Regions from separate parts of the Arthrobacter sp. ISL-69 genome, predicted to be linked through region 4. Evidence: predicted binding sites of a transcription regulator. Region 4 holds the regulator's gene; each other region holds the start of a gene.
What was found. Region 4 encodes HrcA, which represses chaperone genes, less so after heat shock. Its sites were predicted from a motif close to TTNGCACTCGNNNNNNNCGAGTGCNAA; they were not measured.
Positions count from the first base shown of each region.

Region 1: a site for HrcA is predicted at 3,013-3,039, ahead of groL (chaperonin GroEL). Genes of this name have one in related genera too.
Region 2: a site for HrcA is predicted at 1,676-1,702, ahead of J7I79_RS23190 (Hsp20/alpha crystallin family protein). Genes of this name have one in related genera too.
Region 3: a site for HrcA is predicted at 1,789-1,815, ahead of J7I79_RS13680 (FmdB family zinc ribbon protein). Genes of this name have one in related genera too.

Region 1 covers NZ_JAGGPO010000007.1:7,983-13,384, reverse strand. Annotated here, with positions in the region: gene J7I79_RS03480 (ribonuclease HI family protein) at 1-990, opposite strand, end outside; gene groL (chaperonin GroEL) at 1,201-2,829, opposite strand; gene J7I79_RS03470 (ABC transporter substrate-binding protein) at 3,126-4,160, opposite strand; gene J7I79_RS24705 (hypothetical protein) at 4,224-4,460, opposite strand; gene J7I79_RS03465 (cold-shock protein) at 4,460-4,663, opposite strand; gene J7I79_RS03460 (LytR C-terminal domain-containing protein) at 4,833-5,402, opposite strand, start outside.
Region 2 covers NZ_JAGGPO010000053.1:13,338-18,739, reverse strand. Annotated here, with positions in the region: gene J7I79_RS23205 (hypothetical protein) at 1-311, shown strand, start outside; gene J7I79_RS23200 (hypothetical protein) at 345-599, opposite strand; gene J7I79_RS23195 (hypothetical protein) at 662-1,039, opposite strand; gene J7I79_RS23190 (Hsp20/alpha crystallin family protein) at 1,178-1,594, opposite strand; gene J7I79_RS23185 (MerR family transcriptional regulator) at 1,732-2,031, shown strand; gene J7I79_RS23180 (GlsB/YeaQ/YmgE family stress response membrane protein) at 2,309-2,572, shown strand; gene J7I79_RS23175 (hypothetical protein) at 2,831-3,157, shown strand; partial or broken gene J7I79_RS23170 (Rid family hydrolase) at 3,200-3,442, opposite strand; partial or broken gene J7I79_RS23165 (MFS transporter) at 3,552-4,508, opposite strand; gene J7I79_RS23160 (pyruvate, water dikinase regulatory protein) at 4,792-5,402, shown strand, end outside.
Region 3 covers NZ_JAGGPO010000018.1:307,448-312,849, reverse strand. Annotated here, with positions in the region: gene J7I79_RS13695 (GNAT family N-acetyltransferase) at 1-156, opposite strand, end outside; gene galU (UTP--glucose-1-phosphate uridylyltransferase GalU) at 163-1,068, opposite strand; gene J7I79_RS13685 (5-formyltetrahydrofolate cyclo-ligase) at 1,167-1,763, shown strand; gene J7I79_RS13680 (FmdB family zinc ribbon protein) at 1,902-2,153, shown strand; gene cpaB (Flp pilus assembly protein CpaB) at 2,373-2,996, shown strand; gene J7I79_RS13670 (AAA family ATPase) at 3,035-5,402, opposite strand, start outside.
Region 4 covers NZ_JAGGPO010000010.1:152,450-157,851, reverse strand. Annotated here, with positions in the region: gene J7I79_RS06110 (DUF4870 domain-containing protein) at 1-416, opposite strand, end outside; gene J7I79_RS06105 (DUF3097 domain-containing protein) at 539-1,390, opposite strand; gene hrcA (heat-inducible transcriptional repressor HrcA) at 1,623-2,636, shown strand; gene dnaJ (molecular chaperone DnaJ) at 2,731-3,858, shown strand; gene J7I79_RS06090 (16S rRNA (uracil(1498)-N(3))-methyltransferase) at 3,861-4,637, shown strand; gene J7I79_RS06085 (GerMN domain-containing protein) at 4,682-5,402, opposite strand, start outside.

The DNA.
Region 1 (5,402 bases), on a different contig from region 4:
GCGCCACTGGGATCCGTCGAGGACCCAGAGCGAACTGCGGAGCGAGGATCCCGCCCTTCCCTTGCTGCGGTAGGTCAACAGTACTGCCTCGGCTCCGACCCGATCGGCACCGATCAGGTCCAGTTCAGCTCCGCCGCCGGGGTTTTCCTCGAGCGCCATCATCATTGAATCCCGCGTCCACAGCCGCCCGGACGTGCCGATCTCCGTGAACTCCGGGTGCAGCAGCACTCCTGTACGCCCGATGTCGGCGCGGGTGTCGGGGCGGAGCAGCTCCCGTTCTTGTGCCTCAACGATGGCCTCAGGGGCTGTCTCCGGCCCGGCCTGCGCGGCGAAGGGATCCGCCTCCAGCTCACTGAAAAGGTCAGGCTCGCTGAAAAGGTCCGGCTGATTGCTGCGTCCCGACGGGGTGAGGAGCTCCTGCTGCCCTGGCGCCTTGAGGGCGGCGGCTGAGGGGGCTCCGCCCGCTGCACGGTCTGTTCCCCCGCTGGCTCCCGTGCGCGGCCGGGAGACCGCTGCCCCGTCCCCGCGCACGAAGCCCGGCCCCGACCGCACTGCAACGCCCTGCTGATAGGCCGTCGCGGCGGCCCTGGCGCGGTCGTCAGCGGCTTCGTTCAGGTCATGGCCGGCGTGACCCCGCACCCATTCAAAGCGGTACTTACGTCCTGCAAGCGACTGGTCGATTTCGCGAAGGATCTCCACGTTCAGCACGGGTTTGCCGTCCGCCTTGCGCCAGCCCTTGCGCTTCCACCCCGGCATCCATTTGGTCACCGAGTTGATCACGTATTGGCTGTCGCACAGGATGTGCAATTCCTCGTCCGGAAGGTGCGCCGTGCAGCGGAAAAGATCCAGCACAGCCATCAGCTCGCCCTGGTTGTTTGTACCGTGCGGCCAGCCGCCCGCCCGCCAGCAGTCATCGTTCACGTACCAGGCCCATCCGGCCGGACCGGGATTTCCTAAAGCCGAACCGTCGGCTGCTGCAGTAATCGTCACCGCACTATCCTGCCAGACCGGCCCGACATTGTGGTTCTCCGCAGCAGGAACCAGTTCAGTGGGCGCGGGTTCAGTACCCGCCTAGCGGGACTGTCGGCGGTCGCCCGCAGTCGTCCGTGCCGACTCGACTTGGGCCGGCAAACGCAAAGCGCGGCCCCCTCGAATCGAGGGAGCCGCACTTAGTGTGTGCGTCAGGCGCGGTTGGACAGGTTAGAAACCGCCCATGCCGCCCATCTCGTCGCCGCCACCCATGGCCGGAGCGTTCTTCTCCGGCTTGTCGGCCACTACGGCCTCGGTGGTGAGGAACAGGCCCGCGATGGAAGCGGCGTTCTGCAGTGCAGAGCGCGTTACCTTGACGGGGTCGTTGATGCCGGCAGCCAGCAGGTCAACGTACTGTCCGGTTGCAGCGTTCAGGCCGTGGCCTGCAGGCAGGCCGCGGACCTTGTCCACAACAACGCCCGGCTCAAGGCCGGCGTTGAATGCGATCTGCTTCAGCGGTGCGTCGATGGCAACGCGGACGATGTTCGCGCCCGTTGCTTCGTCGCCTTCGAGCTGCAGGTTGGCGAATGCCTTGGCGCCGGCCTGGATGAGGGCTACGCCACCACCGGCAACGATGCCTTCTTCAACAGCAGCCTTGGCGTTGCGGACAGCGTCCTCAATGCGGTGCTTGCGTTCCTTGAGCTCAACTTCGGTAGCGGCACCGGCCTTGATGACTGCAACGCCGCCGGCCAGCTTGGCCAGGCGCTCCTGCAGCTTCTCGCGGTCGTAGTCGGAATCGGAGTTCTCGATCTCGGCGCGGATCTGGGAAACGCGGCCGGCGATCTGGTCTGCGTCGCCTGCACCCTCGACGATGGTGGTCTCGTCCTTGGTGACAACAACCTTGCGTGCCTTGCCCAGGAGTTCGAGGCCGGCGGTCTCAAGCTTGAGGCCGACTTCCTCGGAGATGACCTGGCCACCGGTGAGGATGGCGATGTCCGCGAGCTGCGCCTTGCGGCGGTCGCCGAAGCCCGGAGCCTTGACGGCGACGGACTTGAAGGTGCCACGGATCTTGTTGACGATCAGGGTGGCCAGGGCCTCGCCCTCGATGTCTTCGGCAATGATCAGCAGCGGCTTGCTGGACTGCATGACCTTTTCGAGGACAGCAACCAGTTCCTTGACGTTGGAGATCTTGGAATTGACGATCAGGATGTACGGATCCTCGAGGACCGTTTCCTGGCGCTCAGCGTCGGTGACGAAGTAAGCGGAGATGTAGCCCTTGTCGAAGCGCATGCCTTCGGTGAGCTCAAGCTCGAGGCCGAAGGTGTTGGACTCCTCGACGGTGATAACACCTTCCTTGCCAACCTTGTCCAGCGCTTCAGCGATCAGCGCGCCGATTTCGTCGTCACCGGCGGAGATGGATGCCGTAGCGGCGATCTCTTCCTTGGTTTCGATTTCCTTGGCGGAAGCGAGCAGCTCGATGGTGACGGCTTCAACAGCCTTCTCGATGCCGCGCTTCAGGGACAGCGGGTCAGCGCCGGCTGCGACGTTGCGCAGGCCTTCCTTGACCAGGGCCTGTGCCAGCACGGTTGCCGTGGTGGTGCCGTCGCCAGCGACGTCGTCCGTCTTCTTGGCAACTTCCTTGACCAGCTCGGCGCCGATCTTCTCGTAGGGATCGTCCAGCTCGATCTCCTTGGCGATGGAAACACCATCGTTGGTGATCGTGGGGGCGCCCCACTTCTTTTCGAGGACGACGTTGCGTCCACGCGGGCCGAGGGTGACCTTGACGGCGTCGGCGAGGATGTTCAGGCCCCGCTCAAGACCGCGGCGTGCCTCTTCATCAAATGCAATGATCTTGGCCATAACGGCAGTAGTCCTTTCGGGACAGTCGTTAAGAATGAACCTTCGCTGCGGCGCCCGCGACGGACGACCCTTCACCGTCGGCCTCTGTATGCCGCGCGGATGGGATCTCACCCCAGCAAGGTATTTCTTTCGCTCCTTTGTCCTTCCCGCTTACTCCACAACCGGCCGGAACCGGGCGTCGATTTAGCAGTCAGTCCGTGGGAGTGCTAAGTCAATAATTAGCACTCCCCCGGGGAGAGTGCAAGCAGAGACTGCGGTAAATGGCGCGCCTGCGGCCCCCGATACGCTAGGAGCGATCAGCCGCCGGCCCGGGCGGCAGTTTCGCTGCCGGTCATCCTGGCCTTGTTGTCCGCGGAATAAGTGAACACCATGTAGTTGGCCGAGGTCACGTCCCCGTTGGCATCGAAGCCGATCCGGCCGGACTCGCCGTCGTAATCCGCGGGCTTTCCGGCCTGGATGGCGTCGGCGCATTCCTTGTAGTTTTTGCACACCGCGGCCGCGTCCTCCCCCGAAGCTGCGGTCGGCACTGTTCCGCCGGACTTCGCACTCCCGCCGGAGACGGCAATCAGCGCCGCGGCAATGGAGGAACCGGCGTCGTCCTGGGCCGCGGCCGCGGCGATGGCCGCCAGGTTCACCGCGTCGTAAGTTTCCGCGGCAAACGTCATGTCCTTGAGCCCGGGATCAACCGCCACGAGCTCGCCCTGGAAGTGGGCCGACGGGAAGACGCCCGGAAGGATCCCGCGGGCGCCGTCGAGGGCCTTGGACCCGAGGGCGGAGCCGTACTGGTTGATGGCGCCGTCGCTGAGGATGAGCTTTTTGCCGGCCAGACCTTTGTTATTGAGTTCTGCAATGGCGCCCTGGGCACCGGTGCGCCCCACCAGGATGACGGCGTCCGGGCCGGCGGCCTTGGCGGCCGCGGCCGCCTGTTGTGCCTGGCCAGGCGTGAATTCAGCATCTGCGACGGTGCCAAGGCCGGCTGCCTTGGCGGCGGCTGAGACTGCCACGGAGACGTCCTTGCCGTAGCTGCCTTCCTCGTGCAGGACCGCTATGGTGCGGGCCCCGCCGTCCTTGGCGAGTTTGACCAGGACGGGAGCCTGGGCCACGTCGGCTGCTGACGTGCGGAAGTAGTACCCGCCGCTCCGGTACCGGGAGAGACCGTGCGCGGCATTCGCCGGGGAAATGACAGCCACTTTGGCGCGTGCCAGGACATCAATCGCGCCCGGCGCGCGGCTTGAGTCGGTGGGACCTATGACTACATCAGCCTTCGCCGCCACGAGTTCCTTGGCCTGAGCCGTTGTGTCCTCGCTGATTTTCTCCGGGAGCAGTTCCACCGGCCGCCCCTTGTGGCCCCCTGCGGCGTTGATCTCCTCGACGGCGAGCTTGGCTGCTGCGAGCTACGAGGAGTTCAGGAACGACTGCTTTCCCGTGTTGTCCAGGATCAGGCCGATCCGCAGCGTCCCGTCACCGCCGGCATCGACCGTGTCGACACGGGCGTTTCCGGTCTGGCCGGAGCAGCCGGCCAGCACCAGTGCCGTGCCGGCGGCAATCACCACAGCGGCGGCGAACCGCAGGCGCGCACCGCCGGAGCGGACGGGAATCGTTGTGCCATGCACCGCCGCGGAAGGAAGCATCAGGCGGGCCGGACGTTCTCTGCCTGGGGACCCTTTTCGCCTTCGCCCACTTCGAACTGCACCCGCTGCCCTTCGTCCAGGGCACGGTAGCCCTCGCCCTCGATGGCAGACCAGTGGACGAAGACGTCGTCGCCGGAGCCGTCAACGGTGATGAAGCCATAGCCTTTTTCGGCGTTGAACCATTTGACGGTTCCCAATGCCATGATGCCCACACTTTCCGGTTGCTTCTGTTCGGCCCACGTCACTGTGCGCCGTCGGGACGGTCCGCGCGTTGCGGCGCGGCATCCGGAATCACTCTAGCTATTGCCGTTGCCGGGCGCAGGACCGCGACCTGCGAGCCCCCAATAGTTATTCAGGCGTAACCGAATTCCCCTACTGGAAGCCGGGCCCGAGGACCACCACGACAGGCTGCTGGAATTCAGCGGAGTCCACGAGCGAGGTGATGTTGAGGAGTTCGCCCAAGGCCTCCGCGTTGGCTTTTTGCCCAGCCCCACTGTAGTAAATCACGGAGGATTTCTGCGGCATTCCGCCCCAGTTGCCCACCGGTCCGAGTGTCCAGCCGTCCGCCGAAACGGTGTTGCTCACCCGGCCTGCAAGCCCTGCAGTCGCGGTCCCGTTGTAGACCGCCACGGGCTGGGACTTGTCAACAGCCGGTGCGTTGTCCTCGGGAGCGGTGGATGGAGTGCCGGTGGTGGGGAGCGCTTCACCGGCGGGGGGAGTCGTGCTTGGATCCGCGCTGGGCTCGGCGCTCTGGGATGCTGTCTGCGGCGTCTCAGCGGAGGGGCTTTCCTGGGCGGACCCGGCCGCCATGAGCGGGCTGCCGGTGGGGGCGAATCCCAGTTTGGGCAGGAACAGGAAGGCAACCAGGCCGATGGCGAGGGCCACAACGCCGACGGCCAGAATGGGTCCCAGCCGGCGCCGGGGAGCATCGGAAGCGACCCG
Region 2 (5,402 bases), on a different contig from region 4:
CCATAGCCGAACGGCTAACAAACTCGCTGGGCTCGGATGCCGCCGCACCCCTGCTGGGCGTCAGCGTGGAAGTTCTGGATCGCTGGACATCGGGCCAGGAGGCGCCGGATGCAGACGGCCGGCTCCAGCTTGCGGACCTGGACGCCCTTATTGGGCACCTCCACAGTGCTTTCACGCCGGCCCAGGCCATGGACTGGATGTGCAGCCCCAACGTGCAGCTGGGCTCGAGACCAATCGATGTTTACCGCATTCGGGGATCGGCGCCAGTAATCGGCGCCATCCGTGCCCACGTCCAGGAAGCCTTCGGCTGACTGGCCTGTCGTGCTCGCAGGTCCGGCGTCCGTTCACCATTGCCCGGTGCTGGCGAGGATGTAGTCGGTGGCGGCGGGTCCGGTCATGGTCAAGTGGTTGTGCTTGGGGTTGATGCGGTGGTGTTTGAGGGCCGCCCAGAGCGAGCGGGCCGGCTCCGGCGTGGCCTGATTTAGCAGGCACCAGCTGGTGTAGAGGCCGTAAAGTTCGTCTTTGCCCAGTCCGGCATCCGTCTCCCGCTCCGTGATGAGGGATTCGCGGAGGAACCGGTCAAAGTGGGTTGCGGTCATGTCAGTTCCTTTCCTGCCTGTCATGGGATGCCCGGATGCGGGGCCAAATTGAAATCGCGCCCTCAGGGCTGGGGGTTGTAGATAAAGTCCTTCGCATGGCTAACGGCCTTTCTGAAGGCGTCATTGCGGAGGGAAATTTGCTGTTGAGTGCTTGCCTGCCCGTTTTCGGTGTAAGCGGTGAGCCCGGGCCGCAGCACCCAGATGTCCCCGTCCGGAGGGAGATAGAAGACCCCGAAGGAACGGTGACGCGGGTCCTCGGTCCAGATGGGGACTACGGCGAGGGCCGCACCTGTGTCCGGGTTGATCCATTGGGCACGCGGCAGGGGTTGCTCGTGCACTTCGGGGTCAAGGAACGGTGCAGTACCTTTTCCCCAGCGTAGTTCGAACCGTTCGTAAAATGCCGGCAACAGCTGGCTGTCGTACGGGCGCCAGGCGCTCATGATGGACTCCTTTCCGGATTGGGGCGGCTGCGTGGGCGAGCGGGCCGGTCACTGTGGATGCCCAAGCTGTCCGTACCGCTGCGGGATGGACCCCGGTCTGCGAAGGGCCGGGGCCATCCCTGTGCGAGGCGTCTCCGGTCAGGCGTTGATTTCCTGGCGCTGGTTCTTGTTTGTTTCGATCTCGATCCGGCGGGGTTTTGCTTTTTCGGCCATCGGGATCCGCAGCGTCAGCACTCCGGCGTCGTAAACGGCGTCGGCGTTGAGGGCGTCGCCGAGGATGAGCTGGCGGCTAAAGACGCCGCGGGGACGCTCTGCGGCAATGAGCTCGGTGTTCTCGCCCGTCGGGCTTTTGCGTTCGGCCCTGACCGTCAGGACATTACGTTCGACGTCGATGTCCACCGAATCGACCTCCACTCCGGGCAGGTCGAAAGCAACAACGAATTCTTCCCCTTCCTGCCAGGCGTCCATCGGCATCGCGGCCGGCCTGGCCGTGGTGCCGAGGACCTGCTGGGTGAGCCGGTCGAGTCCACGGAACGGGTCGCTTCGCATCAACATGGTCTTCCTCACTCCTTACAGATCGTGTAGGACTCGAGTTTCACCAACCGGATTATCTGTTGTGGCTGGGATAGATTTTTTATAGCACTCGTGTGAGACTGTTGCAAGAGGGTATTTTGGGTTTCAAGGAGGGGCCGATGGTGCGGGACAGCGGGAGGGTCAGGGGGGTTTATGCCATTTCAGTGGCGGCTGAACTGGTAGGGATGGGGCAGCAGAACCTACGCCTGTACGAGCGCAAAGGGCTGCTGGAACCGGGGCGGACCGTTGGCGGGACCCGCCTGTACAGCGAACAGGACTTGGCGACACTGCGCCGGATCAGCGCGCTCCTCCAGGACGGGCTAAACCTTGCCGGCGTCCGGGCAGTCCTCGAGCTGGAATCCGCCAACCGGCACCTGGAACATAAACTTGCCGCAGCCAGAGCACGGCGCAAGCGCTGACCGGCGGCGCCGTGACCGCCCCCGCCGGTCAGCGGCAGCAGGGATCCGGGGGATGAAGCCAAGTGGCCTGTTGGGACCTTCTCGCCGGCCTGTCTCAGATCCGCTTTTGCCTTATCGCCCCGCCCTTTGGCTTTCTCCGGTTGGGTGCCCCAGGCGATTCGCCCGCGGCTGACTGGATCATCGTAAGCCGGACCCTTGCCAGATGCTAAGTGTGCTGATTAAATCATGCACATAGCGTCATTACGACGCTGATGTTCCAATCGGAAGGAAGTGCGTCATGGGAATTCTCGGGTTCCTCCTGCTCGGCCTGATTGCGGGAGCTATCGCCAAAGCTGTACTTCCCGGCAGGCAGGGCGGGGGCTGGGTAGTCACGCTGGTTCTGGGCGTCGTCGGAGCGATCCTCGGCGGCTGGATTGGTTCACTGATCTTCGGCGGAGGCCTCGGTGACTTCTTCGATCTCCGGACCTGGCTGCTGTCCATTCTCGGTGCTGTCATCGTGCTGGGAATTTTCGGCGCCGTCACGCGCAGAAGCCGGGCCTGACCCCGGCAACGCTGCCGGGCTCCGCGATCGAATCGACGGTTTCCCCTCGTAGTGACGAAGCCGTGCAGAACGACCGCGAGCCCGGCAGCCGGGCGTCGACACTGAAGACCCGGCCCTATCGAATGGGGATCGCTGTACTGGCGGCGACCGTCGGCGAGGCAGCTTGATAGGCCGGGCCAAATGTTGCGTGGGTCACATTCGAGGTTTGGTGTTGTCGGGGGCCGCAGCGTCGCGGCCTACCCCTGCAGGGAGAAATGTGTGACAGACAAGCTCAGAGTGACGGTCCGAGTGGACCTTGACTGCGCCCAAGCCCAAGTTGCCGCCGAGGGCCACGTGACAATGGAGAACGTTCGCGGCCTGTATGCGGTGATGAAACGCGCCAACTCAATCACGACCGGCCTACGCATTGAGATCGATATGACCGGGGCCCTTGTCGAACCGGACGCCCTGGAACAGCTTCGCGACTGTTCGCGGTCCCACCACCTGCCCACTCACGTGGATCCGCTCCAGTCCGAGTACAGGTTGAGCATCCTCGCCCCCGAAGAAACCGAAGTCCGCGCTGAGGTTCTGGTGCTGGCAGCCTGACGCCGGCATCACCGCCCCCGGCGTTCGGGTGACGGCCGACTTTCATCGCAGCACGGCGGCCACCGCGCTGATCTCGACGAGCGCGCCGGGAACGCCAAGCCCAGCAACACGCGCCCCAGTCACCAGAGCCGGTTCATCGGACGCGAGCTCCGCTGCGATCGCCCCGTACCCCGCTGCGATGTCGACGCCGTCGACGAATAGCACCGTCCAATGGACGACGTCGCCGAGGGTCGCGCCGGCGGCGGCGAGAGCGGTCCTCGCGTTCTCGAGTGCGCGGGCGGACTGTAGGGGTGCCATGCCCGTATGATCTCGCGGACAGCCGAAACCGGGGCCGCCCCAGTCGACTCGTCATGGCGCCCGGGGATGTTTCCTACTCGTACTCTGCAGCCGCCCGCTAATACGACGCCGAGACCCGGCGGTAGACCGGGGGTCAGGAAGGCCAGCAGCGCTGCCACGATCATGATGATCCCAGCGGTCAGGAACACCAGGGCGATGCCGCGGGAGATGCCTTCGCCCAGCAGCGGGGCCAGCTGGGCGGCGCCCTCAGCGGACCGCGCGTACGGGATGATCCAGACCTGGGCGATCGGGGCGCTGAGGAACGCGGTGATCGGCGCTGGCGCGGACTCAAACGCCATGGCGAATCCGAACACCCGGCCTTGCCGCGGCAGGGGCACCACCTGCTGGATGACCGTCTGCTCGGCTGCCCCGACGAAGGGCACCAGGACCAGGTACAGCCAGATGCCGGCGACAACGAGTCCGAACTTGCCGATCAGCGCACCGCCACGAGGAACCCGGTAGAAGCAACAGCAAAGAAGGTGCCCCACAACTCCACGGGGAACATCTCCAGGCCATATGGATCCATTAAGGCCATATAGACGCCACCGATGAAATTGTTGAACGTGGAAAACAGGATCAGCGCGAACAGCCCGGCAATGGCCAACACGGCGGCGAGCGAACCGCGCAGGTCGAAGCCGCGATGCGCGTCCGTGGCCGCGGCGCGCACCTCCTCGGGCATGCGCAAGGTGAGCAGGTGCGCGAAGGCCAGCGCCGTGAGCACCAGGGCGACGACGACCGTCCAGCCCATGCCCACCAGTCCGTTGGCATTTGCCCGCCGGTCCGGCTCGATGAGGATGGTGACCGTGGTGGACAGGGCGATGTTCCGCATGTTTTCCACCACCGCGCCGACCAGGATGATCACGGCGAAGATCCAGAACCACGGCTGTGTCAGGTCCAGCATGGAGGTGGCGGGTGCTAGCAGGAACATGACACCGGACAGCACGAACATCACCAGGGTGAAGCCGGCGGCGAAGCGCATCACGGCCAGCTTGCGGTAGCGGTCCACGAAGGTGCCACGGCACTGGAACCACGGCCGGCAGCCAGTTGTTAGGCCATGTGCTACCCCCATGGGGAATGCTGGAGCGTTGCTTTCCGCGGCTGCCCGTGCCCACCTTGTGACTGCGGCCGCAACCTCGGCCGGACTGCGGTGTGATGTGCGATGCGGTCATCGCCCATCTGTGGGAGAGGTAGGGACCCAGCCATCAGTCCCAGCGCGTTTCCAGCGTCTCCGTCACCGGGTGAACTTTGGCCGTCGCATTAAATGTTCTTGCCGCATCCGCGTGGGGGAGAATGCGTTCATGACCAATGACGATCTTCGGCCTGTCTACTTCCTTTCGGACAGCACCGGCATCACCGCGGAAACGCTCGGCAACACCTTGTTGACACAGTTCCCCGCTAATAACTTTGACCGCATCACGGTCCCCTTCATCACGACCGTCGAACAGGCCAGGACAGTGGTCGGCACTATCGACAAACTGGCCGCCACCGGCCCGCGGCCGATCGTCTTTTCCACCGCTGTCACCAGCGAGATCCGCCAGGCCTTGGCCACGTGCCGGGGGATCGTCGTGGATCTTATCGGGACACATGTCGGACAGCTGGAGCAGGCCCTCGGCTCAGCTGCCAGCGGCGAACCGGGCAGGGCCCATGGCCTGGGCAACGCTGAGCGGTATCAGTCGCGGATGGCCGCGGTCGAGTACGCCATGGAACACGACGACGGCCAGAGCCTGCGCGCGCTGGAAAAGGCGCAGGTCATCCTGGTGGCGCCGTCCCGCTGCGGAAAAACACCCACAACCATGTATCTGGCGCTGCAACACGGAATCTTCGCCGCGAACTTCCCGCTGGTGGACGAGGACTTTGAGCGGGAGGGGCTCCCCAAGCCGCTGCGGCCTTTCGTTGAGAAATGTTTCGG
Region 3 (5,402 bases), on a different contig from region 4:
CGCCCCGCCGGGAGCCGGGTTGGACGCCTCCCAGGGAGCCAGCCATTCGGAGTTGCGGGACCGGACCGCCATCCATTCCTTACGGTCGCGGTACCGGATGGGCCGCAGCACAAGGTCGCCGCATTCCAGCGTCACCGGCCAGATGCTGCCCCGCATGGGCCGTTACTTGACCAGCGAGGCAGTGAATTCCGGCAGCCATTCGCGCAGCCCGGGGCCGAGGTCATCGCTGTCGCAGGCGAGCTGGACGCAGGCCTTGAGGTAGCTGAGCTTGTCACCGGTGTCATAGCGGCGGCCGCGGAACACAACGCCGTAGACGCCGTAGCCCTCACCGGTTCCCGCAGCAAGTTCCTGGAGTGCATCGGTGAGCTGGATTTCCCCGCCCCTGCCCGGCTCGGTACGTTCGAGGACGTCGAAGACGGCGGGGTGGAGGACATAGCGGCCGATCACGGCAAGGTTCGACGGCGCTTCATCGACGTCGGGCTTTTCCACGAGCTTCCTGATCCGCACGAAACCGTTCATGTCGGTTTCGTCGATGTCTGCGCAGCCGTACGCGCTGATCTGGGAAGGTTCGACCTCAATGAGCGCAACCACGGAGCCGCCGGTCTTAGCCTGGACCTCGATCATGGTGCTCAGCAGTTCGTCCCGGGCGTCGATGAGGTCATCGCCCAGCAGTACGGCGAAGGGCTCATAGCCAACGTGCTGCTTGGCCCGCAGCACTGCGTGGCCAAGGCCCATGGGGTCGCCCTGGCGGACGTAATGGATGTCGCCGAGGTTGCTTGCAGCCTGGATGGACTCGAGCTTGGTAGTGTCGCCCTTGGCTTCCAGCATCGACTCCAGCGAGGGAACCCTGTCGAAGTGGTCTTCCAGGGCACGCTTGTTCCGGCCGGTGATCATGAGGATGTCGTTGAGGCCAACGTTGACCGCTTCCTCCACGACATACTGGATCGCAGGCTTGTCCACTACGGGCAGCATTTCCTTGGGCATGGCTTTGGTGGCCGGGAGGAACCTGGTGCCGAGACCCGCAGCAGGAATGACAGCCTTGCGGACGGAAGTATTGGTGGTAGTCACTGGACTAATCTAACGTCAGGGACCAAACATTGGGTAATTGCACGGACCACCCGGTTCCGCCCGCACTGAGGCCTCCGGGCATGGAAGGACAGCCGCTGATGCCATCGAAGGAAGAGATCCGCGCCGCCCACAGAACCGAACGTGCCGCTGCCTCCGCCGCCGGGCTGGAAGCCGCCGGCGCCGGCATCGCCCGCCACGGACTCCAGTGGGCCACCATGGTTGCAGCCGGTGAGCGCAGCACTTTTGCCGCGTACCTGGGAGTGGGATTCGAACCCCCAACCCTCCCGCTCATCGCTGCACTTCACGGGACCGGGCACAGGGTGCTGTTGCCGATCTGCGGGCCGTCGCTCACCCTGACCTGGGTTTACTGGACTCCGACGACCGAATTTGTGCGCAGCAGTTACGCACCCATCGAGGAACCCGTCGGCGAGCAGCACGGCATTGAGGTCATGCACGACGTGGCCGGGATCTTCGTCCCCGCCACCGCCGTGGACCTGTCGGGTAACAGGATCGGCCAGGGCGGCGGCTACTACGACAAGTTCCTGGCGGGGCTGGAGGCAGAGGGCCTGCCGGTGCCTGCGGCAGCTGTGGTCTACGACAGCGAAGTCCTTCAGGCCGGCAGCATCGCCGCAGAGTCCTATGACCGCCGGGTTCCCGTTGCAGTCACCCCGTCAGGCCTCACACAGCTGATGTAATGCTCCCCTGCCGCTGATGATAGAATTGGCACTCAGGCCCTGCGACTGCTAAGGGACGGAACACGCCGAGGGAAATATCGGCGGTGAACCGCGCCCGGCAGCACGGGACCTGTTCGTTGTCCCAGAGGAGGATTTCCAGTGCCCACGTATGCATATGCCTGCAAGGACTGCAGCCACGCCTTCGAGATCGTGCAGTCGTTTACCGACAGCTCCCTCACGTCCTGCCCCGAGTGCGAGGGGACGCTTCGCAAGAAGTTCAACAGCGTCGGCGTCGTTTTCAAGGGCTCAGGCTTTTACCGGACCGACTCCCGCGACACCAAGGGCAGCAGCGTCTCGTCCGCCCCGGCGGCGGCTCCCGCACCGGCCGCCGCAGCCGCAGCCGCCAGCTGACGGAACCGCCCGACTCCCCTGCCGCACCCTAGCGACCCCGACCGCAACAACGGGTTGTCCACATAGGATTTCATCAGGCTGTCCGCACCACGCGTACCCTTCTAGCGTGTCGGTATGCCATCCACGCTCCGCACCAACGGATTTTCGTCACGCCGGCACGGCTTTCGGTCAGGACACCCTGGCCGTTCGGGACCATCTGCCAGGCGTCGCCTCGCTGCCTTGCTCAACCGCAACCGCAGGCTCGCCGTCGCGCTCCTGCTGTGCGCCGCCGCCGGCATCGCCGTCCAGCAACTGACACCGGCGCCCGCCCACACAGTGACCGCCATGGCCTCAGCCAGGGACCTTCCTGTCGGAGCAACCCTCTCAGGCAATGAGGTGGTGGCCATCAGGGTACCGCCCGGGATGATTCCCGCCGGCGCCTTCACCGACACCGCCGCGATCCAGGGCAAACAGCTCGCAGCCCCGCTGCGGAAAGGCCAGCTGATCTCCGACACCCAGTTACTTGGACCCGGGCTGCTGGCGGGCACCGCACCCGGCTCGGCGGCGGTGCCCCTAAGGATGGCGGATCCGTCGTCCATCCAGTTGGTGGCACCCGGCCAGCTGGTCAACATCGTCATGACCAACGGCACCGACTACGGCCAGGCGGCGGAATCGGAGGTGCTGGCGGCCTCTGTCCCGGTCCTGTGGACCTCCGGACAGGGCGGACAGACCGGCCAGTGGCTGGGCACGGCAGAAACAGAGGGGCTCATGGTGGTCGCCGCGGATCCTGACCAGGCCCGCCGACTTGCCGGCGCCTCAACGCAGGGCAAACTCTTCTTCGTACTCGTGGGAGCGCCGGGCTAGCCGCTTAACGGCCGGACAGCTCCCGTCGAGCACGCCCGTCAGCCCCAGTGCGGCGGTTTCTGTTCCTGAAGCCATGCATCGTGGTCGTAATCCGAGGCGTGATCGCCCCAGCGCTTCGGATCGTCCTCAGCGGCCTTGTTCGGCAGCACTCCGGCGGGCACGCCGGCGCCCGCGGTCTGGCGGCTCCGGTTGGCCTCGTCGGCATTCGAGCCAGGGACGCCGCCCTGGTTGCCCGCTTCGCTGCTGTTCGTCTCCATGCCGTCTTCCTTGCTGTACTCCACTGAACCGGGTCCGGCACTCATGGGCTCATCCCCGCCCGCGCCGCCCTGTTCCAAGGGTATCGAGGGATTGCCCGTCGATGCCACGCTGCCGGACTCGCTGCGGTCCTCGTCGCGAGACTCGGTCCCGGATGCGTCCTCCTGGAAGACCTCGCTGCCACGCTCGGAGCTGGTGAGAGTCAGGTTGTCCACATCGTCCTCGAAAAACCCCTGCGAAGCGGGTGCGAATCCGGTGACTGCCGGCTTCTCCAGCCCCAAGTAGCCGCCGATCCGGTCGGCACAAGCGGAAGGGTCAGTGAACACTTCGATGGTCCAGAGAGGCATGTAACGCCACCCCAGCCGTTCCAGCAGCTGCGGACGCAGCCTGCTCCGTTCCCGCACGCTCATTCGCCGGTATTGCTCCGTGCCGTCGGACTCAATGGCCACGGGCCTGGGGATTTCAGCATCATCATGACCGATGGAATTCACCGGGTCCGCGGCCGCAGCCACGTCGATAACGCCGTCGTACTGGTGCCAGACCCTGGCACCGCGGGCACGCAGTCTGTCGCCCAGGTCGGCCACGAGGGGGTCGGCACCCAGTGCCTGTTCGCTCGCGGCTGCACGGGACGCAGGGGTCCCGAGATCAGTGTTGCCGGCAATCTCACGGTCAAGGAGTTCATAAAAGTCGACGGCCCCGTGGCTGAGGCGGCTGACGTCCAGGTCTTCCGGTTTGAAGCAGCTGAGTACGTGCAGGGAACGCCGGGCACGGGTCATGGCCAGCGCGAATTTCTCCCTCCCGCCTTCGGCGGACAACGGACCGAAATTGTGGAGCGCGCGGCCATGCGGCGTGCGGCCATACCCCGGGGAAAAGATCACGTGGTCGCGGACAAGGCCCTGGGCGCGTTCCAAATCCACCACACGGAAGGATTCGGCTCCGGCCGTGAAGAAACTTGCCAGCAGCGGGTAGTTGGGCAGCTGCAGCCGGATGGCTTCACCGATCCTGGCAGCGTGGCGGAGACTCGCCGTAACCACGGCGAGCGAGGTCCGGGGCCGCAGCCGGGCGTGCTCGAACACGAGGCCAACCACCCGGTTTACCTCGGCGACCGCCGATTCCACGCCTTCCTGGTCAGCGCTCGGAAGGCCGGTGCCGTCCGGGAGGTACTCCACCAGCAGGGCCCGGTCCAGTCCGGTGGCTGTCTGTCCCTCGGGAAGCCTGCGGAGACGGCCGTCGTAGAAGCTCTTGCTCAGCTGCAGCACGAGGTCTTCGTCGACTGCCCGGTACACGGAAGTCAGCCTCCGCGTGGGCAGCACTGCGGACAACGCGGTGTACGCACTCTCAACGCTCTGGTGGGCGGTCTCGCCCGCAGCGAGCCGCTCGACGCCCACGGTGAAAGTGCGCGGGCTTGCGATCTTGTCGTCGCCGAACGCGATGACCTGCCTTGCCCGGGCGATCGCCGGAAGGACAGCTTGCAGGGACGTCGCTTCAGCATCCAGGATAACCACGGCGTCGAACTTCTGCTCGGCCGGCAGCAATCCCGTCATGAGGTAGGGGCTGACGGACCATACCGGCACCAGCATGGGAACCAGCGCAGGGGCCTGTGCCGTGAGCGCGGCCAGGGTGACCCGGCCGTCCTTCAGGAGGCTCCGAAGCAGGTCGGCCTGGCGGGGGTTTTCGCCGATACCGGCGCGCCAGCGCTCGGCGAGGGCCCACCGCAGCCGCGCCGCCCCGCTGGCGATGTGCGCATTGTCCGCCAAACGGTACTCGGCTTCGAGCTGCCGGAGGGCGTCGCCGTCGGACATTGCCAGGTAGTCATCGCCGCTGATCATCGCTTCCAGGGCGGACTGCCACCAGGCGAGTTCCAGCTCCGACGCGACGGACTCCGCGGGTACTTCGCGGTCAGCCAGGTCGGCGAGCAGTTCCCCGAGCCCGTGCTCACGCATGTTCTCAATGAGCAGCGTCCGCTCCGGAAGCGTCTTGAGCGTCCGGGTGTCCGCCACCAGCCGCTCCAGGCGCCCCATCAGTTCTTCATACGGTGTGTGCTGGAGGTCGCCGCCGGCGGCCGTGTACTTCACGGCCGCACCCAGCTGGACCAGTTCACGCTCAAGGCTGCGGTACATCACGTTCACTTCGCCGAGGCCGGACGGCACT
Region 4 (5,402 bases):
TTGATCCAGCGCAGGTTGAAGTCGTACCGGTGCGGCTGGCCCCGGTTTACATGGATGCCGGCCGCGACCGAGAAGCAGGTCACGGCGATCCAGATCAGTGTGGCCAGCACCGCGAAGATGTTTCCCACGACCGGAAGCATCACGAGGATGTTGCAGAGGACCGCCGCGATGGTGGGAGGCAGGGTGAAATTCAGTGCTTCCTTGGACTCCTGCGCCGTGAACGGCCCGCGCTCCTTGAAGATCAGGTAGATCAGCAGCGACGGGATACATCCAAGAATGCCGCCGAAGTGGGCGAGCGTTGCCCACTGCCGGTCCTCGTTGGCCGTCAGCGGCAGTGCGTTGGCGGGGACACCATGATACTGGGGCTGGCCATGGCCGGCCTGGTTGTCCCTTTGTTCACGTGCGTCTTCTGCCACGGTTTCGTCCTTCGGATTGCAGTGGTGCGGTGGTTCCCGGAAAGCGGACGCTGCCACAACAGCAACAACCGCCGTATCAAGAATACTGGGTCCGGGGTGCATTCGGAGAGTCCAACAGCCCCTTACGGCACGGTGAGGAAGTCGATGACCTCTTCCACCCGGCCCAGCAGGGACGGTTCCAGGTCTGCGTAGCTGCGGACGGCCCCCAGCAGCTTCTGCCAGCCCAGGCCAATGTCTTCCTTTGTCTCGTGGGGCCAGCCGAAAGCCGTCAGGATTCCGGTTTTCCAGTCGATGCCCCGCGGAACAACCGGCCAGGCGTCAATGCCGAGCACGGCGGGCCGGATCGCCTGCCACACATCCACGTAGGGGTGGCCGACGATCAGCACGTTGCCCGCGGCGCCGGGGGACGCCATGACGGCGTCGGCGATCCGCGACTCCTTAGAGTTGGCAACGAGGTGGTCCACCAGCACACCCAGCCGCCGGCCGGGTCCCGGCCGGAACGCGGCAACCGCCGCCGTGAGGTCGTCGATGCCGTGCAAAGGCTCGACGACGATGCCCTCCACGCGGAGGTCGTCACCCCAGACCTTTTCCACGAGTTCGGCGTCGTGCTTGCCTTCCACCCAGATGCGGCTTGCCTTGGCCACCTGCGCGCGCTGGCCGGCCACCCGCACCGACCCGGAGGCCGTCCGGTTGGATCCGGCAGGGGATGCCTGCGCGCGGGGAGCGGGCGGCATCAGCCGGATGGGCAGACCCTCCAGGAGGAACCCGTAGCCGAGGCGGAAGGTGCGCGACTTGCCGCGCCGGTCCTCCAGGGCCACAACATGCATGCCGCCCGACTTCTCCACCCTCGTGACAGCGCCCACCCAGCCGGACTGCACGTCTTCGAGCACCATGCCACGTTCAACCGGAACTTCGGGAAGCTCGGATTTCCGGGGCGCCGTGATGTCCTGCGGGCCCCAGTTCTGGTACGACATCCGATACACACTGCCTTGCACTTGGAGGAGGGAACCAGGGCGGCCGTGCCTTCATTTATCTGCACGTCCGGTTCCGCGCCGGAGTTTCGCCCGGAGCGGTACCAATGCTAACAACGCGGCGACTCATATTAGACTGGTTAGCACTTAGACATGACGAGTGCTAACCAGTGACGGGATATGCGCCTGGCGCAATGCCGGGCCGTGGCCCGGGAAAGCCGATCGGAGGTGGAGAATGAGCGAACCACGCAAGCTTGAAGTACTGCGCGCCATCGTGGAGGACTACGTCCATTCCCGCGAACCCGTGGGCTCCAAGGCGCTGGTGGAAAGGCACCATCTGGGTGTCTCCAGTGCCACCATCCGCAACGACATGGCAGCGTTGGAGGACGAGGGCCTGATCACGGCGCCGCATACCAGCGCCGGCCGCATCCCCACGGACAAGGGCTACCGGCTCTTCGTTGACCAGATCTCCGCGGTCAAGCCGCTGTCGCAGGCAGAACGGCGGGCCATCCAGACCCTGCTGGAAGGGTCGGACGACCTGGACGATGTCCTGGAACGCACTGTGCGGCTGCTGTCGCAGCTGACCAACCAGGTGGCCGTGGTGCAGTATCCACACCTTAGCCGTGCCATGGTGCGGCACATCGAGTTCGTGCTGCTGGCACCGCGGCAGGTCCTGATCGTGCTGATTGCGGACACCGGAAAAGTCGAACAGCGGGTCATAGACGTCGGGCAGGACCTCGGCGATGACGCCCTCGGCGGCCTTCGCACACGGTTCCTGAAGAGCCTTTCCGGCACACCGCTGAGCCTTCTCCCGCAGGCGCTGCCCGCCGTCGTCGCCGCGTGTGAACCGTCACGCCGGCATGCCGCCCAGGCGCTGGCGCGAGGCCTGGACGCCCTGGCCAACAGCACCCGCGAGGAGCGGATGGTCATGGCCGGAACCGCCAACCTCGCACGATCCAATGTTGACTTCCCGCTGAGCATCGGCCCGGTCCTCGAGGCACTCGAAGAACAGGTGGTCATGCTCCGCCTGCTCAGCGAAATGGCGGAGGACCCCCGCGGCGTCACCGTCAGCATCGGCCGCGAGAATCCGTACGACGGACTCGCCGAAGCCTCGGTGGTGGCTACCGGCTACGGCCCAGGCTCCAGTGCCAAGGTTGGCGTCCTTGGCCCCACCCGGATGGACTATCCCACCACCATGGCCGCGGTCCGTGCCGTGGCACGCTACCTTTCCAGGATCCTCGGACCTTGACCGGTCCTTCATCAGCCAACCAGGCCTCCGTGTCCCGTCTTGCGGGGTGCGGCAGCAGCATCACAGGCAGTACAACCAGGAAGAGATACGAACTTTGAGCAGCCACTACGACGTTCTTGGAGTCTCACCCGAAGCGACGGGCGAAGAGATCAAGAAAGCCTACCGAAAGCTTGCGCGAACCCTGCACCCGGACGTTAACCCCGGCGAGGATGCCTCGGACCGCTTCAAGGCTGTCACGCACGCCTATGAAGTGCTGTCCGACCCGCAGAAACGCCGTGTCTACGACACCACCGGCAACGAGAACGGCACGGACAACGGCTTCGGCGGTGCCGGCTACTCGGGCCAGGGCTTCGCCTTCCAGGACATCTTCGACACGTTCTTCGGAGCGGGCGGCTCAGCCGGGCCCGCTTCGCGCGTCCGCCGCGGCCAGGACGCCCTCATCAGTGTCCGCATCGACCTTCGCGACGCCGTCTTCGGCGTCAACAAGAAGCTTGAGGTCGACACTGCCGTAACGTGCCCCACCTGCGAGGGTTCCTGCTGCCAGCCCGGAACCCACCCCGAGCGCTGCGACATCTGCGGCGGCAGCGGCCAGGTACAGCGGGCGGTCCGCTCCATCCTGGGCCAGGTCATGACGGCCGCCCCCTGCGGCTCCTGCGAAGGCTTCGGAACCGTCATCAAGGATCCCTGCAACGAGTGCAACGGGCAGGGCCGCATCCGCAGCCGCCGTTCGCTGACGGTCAAGGTCCCTGCCGGCGTAGCCACCGGAACCCGCATCCAGCTGGGCGGCCAGGGCGAAGCCGGGCCTGCCGGCGGCCCCTCCGGCGACCTGTACGTGGAGATCCGGGTCAACAATGACGCCACCTACGTGCGTGACGGCGACGACCTTCACGCCACCCTGCACATCCCGATGACCGCCGCAGCCCTGGGCACCGAACTCAGCCTGGACACGTTCGACGGACAGCAGGAAATCGACGTCAAGGCGGGCACCCAGTCCGGTGAGGTCATCACCCTGCGCGGGCTCGGCGTCACCCATCTCCGGGGCTACGGCCGCGGCGACTTGAAGGTCCACCTGCAGGTCGAGACCCCGGCCAAGCTTGATGCCGCACAGGAAGACCTCCTTCGGCAGCTGGCCAAACTCCGGGGCGAGCAGTACACCGAGGGGAAACTCACCGCCAGCGGCGGTGTGTTCGCCAAGCTGCGGGACCGGTTCGGTAACCTGTAGCGGTGAGCAACCCGGTCTTTTTCGCAACCCCAGGAGCACTGGACCAGCAGGTTCCCGGGTCGCAGTACGTCCTTCAGGGCGCCGAAGCCCGGCATGCCGTCACCGTCAAGCGGATTTCCGTAGGGGAATCCGTTGACATAGCCGACGGCGCCGGCAAAAGGCTGACCGGGACCGTCGCCGCCGTCGGCCAGGGCGAGCTGACCGTGGAGTGCGCGGCGCTCGAAACCGAAGAGCGCCCGGACCTGCGCCTCGTCCTGGTTCAGGCGCTGGCCAAGGGCGACCGCGACGAACTTGCCGCTGAGACCGCCACCGAACTGGGAATCGATGCGGTCATCCCGTGGCAATCGGAACGCTCCATCGTCCGGTGGAAAGGTGAGCGGGCCGCCAAGGCGCATGCCAAGTGGCAGTCCGTGGTGACTGCAGCGGCCAAACAGGCGCGCCGGGCCTGGATTCCCGAGGTCCGTGCCGCCGTCGACGGTGCAGGTTTGCAGGCCGCCGTCTCCGCGGCGGACCTGGCCATCATCCTCCATGAGGATGCCGTACGGCCGCTCCGCGCGGTTCTGGAGTCCTGGCGCGACGGCGACAGCATGACGGGCGGTCCGGGGCCGCGTGAAATCCTGCTCATCGTCGGGCCGGAAGGCGGAATCAGTCCGCGGGAGGTCACCAAGCTGTGCAGCGCCGGTGCGGTGACGGCGCTGCTGGGCCACCACGTACTCAGGTCTTCCACTGCGGGACCGGCCGCCACGGTACTCGCCAGCGATATCCTGGGACGCTGGTAACGGCGTCCGCTGAATCAGGCGTGTTGCCCTGAAACGCTCAGCTGCTACTCAACCGTGAAGCCGCGCGTGTCCACGTTCATTTCGCGGTCGGGCGTCCCGGGGTCGATCTGGGAAACGCGGACTTCATAGTTTCCCGGTGCGAGGTTGACGTTCAGGGAGAAGAGCCCGGACTGCGTCGCCTCGGCCGAGGCCGTGACGTCTCCGCTCAGATAGGCCGCCTTGTCGGTGCTGCCTTCGACCTTCAGGATCTTCCACCGGAGCTTGGCCCCGGGGAGCGTGCTTCGTCCGCTGATTTTGACGCTGCCGTCAGCAACGCCCACACCTTCCTGTGGATCAATGATCCAGACCGGCGCCACCATGCCTGCGCCGCGTGGAGTAGGCGCACCCAGCCTGACGTGGTTGAACGCGAGGTAATCAGTGTGGCCGTCGACGAGGATCACCACCTGGATCTGCTGGCCGGAGTCCACTAGCCCCGAGCTCGCACCGGCAGCCGTCGCTGTGTACACCAGCTGCTGGATGGCCCGCTTTGCCATGTCTTCGTCGAGATTGCTGTTGAAGGCATCCGGCGAGACATCCACCGTGATCACGTTCTTGCCGGAGATTGAGGTGGCAAGCTTCTTCGGGTTCTGCCACGGGGTGAAGAAATCCGGATCCAGCGGCTTCTGCGACATCATCGAACGCAGCGCCCGCGTGACAGGGTTTTCCTGCTCGGGGACCTCCCGGAATTCACGGTAAAGGAAGACGTTTTCGTTGCTGCGGCCGATC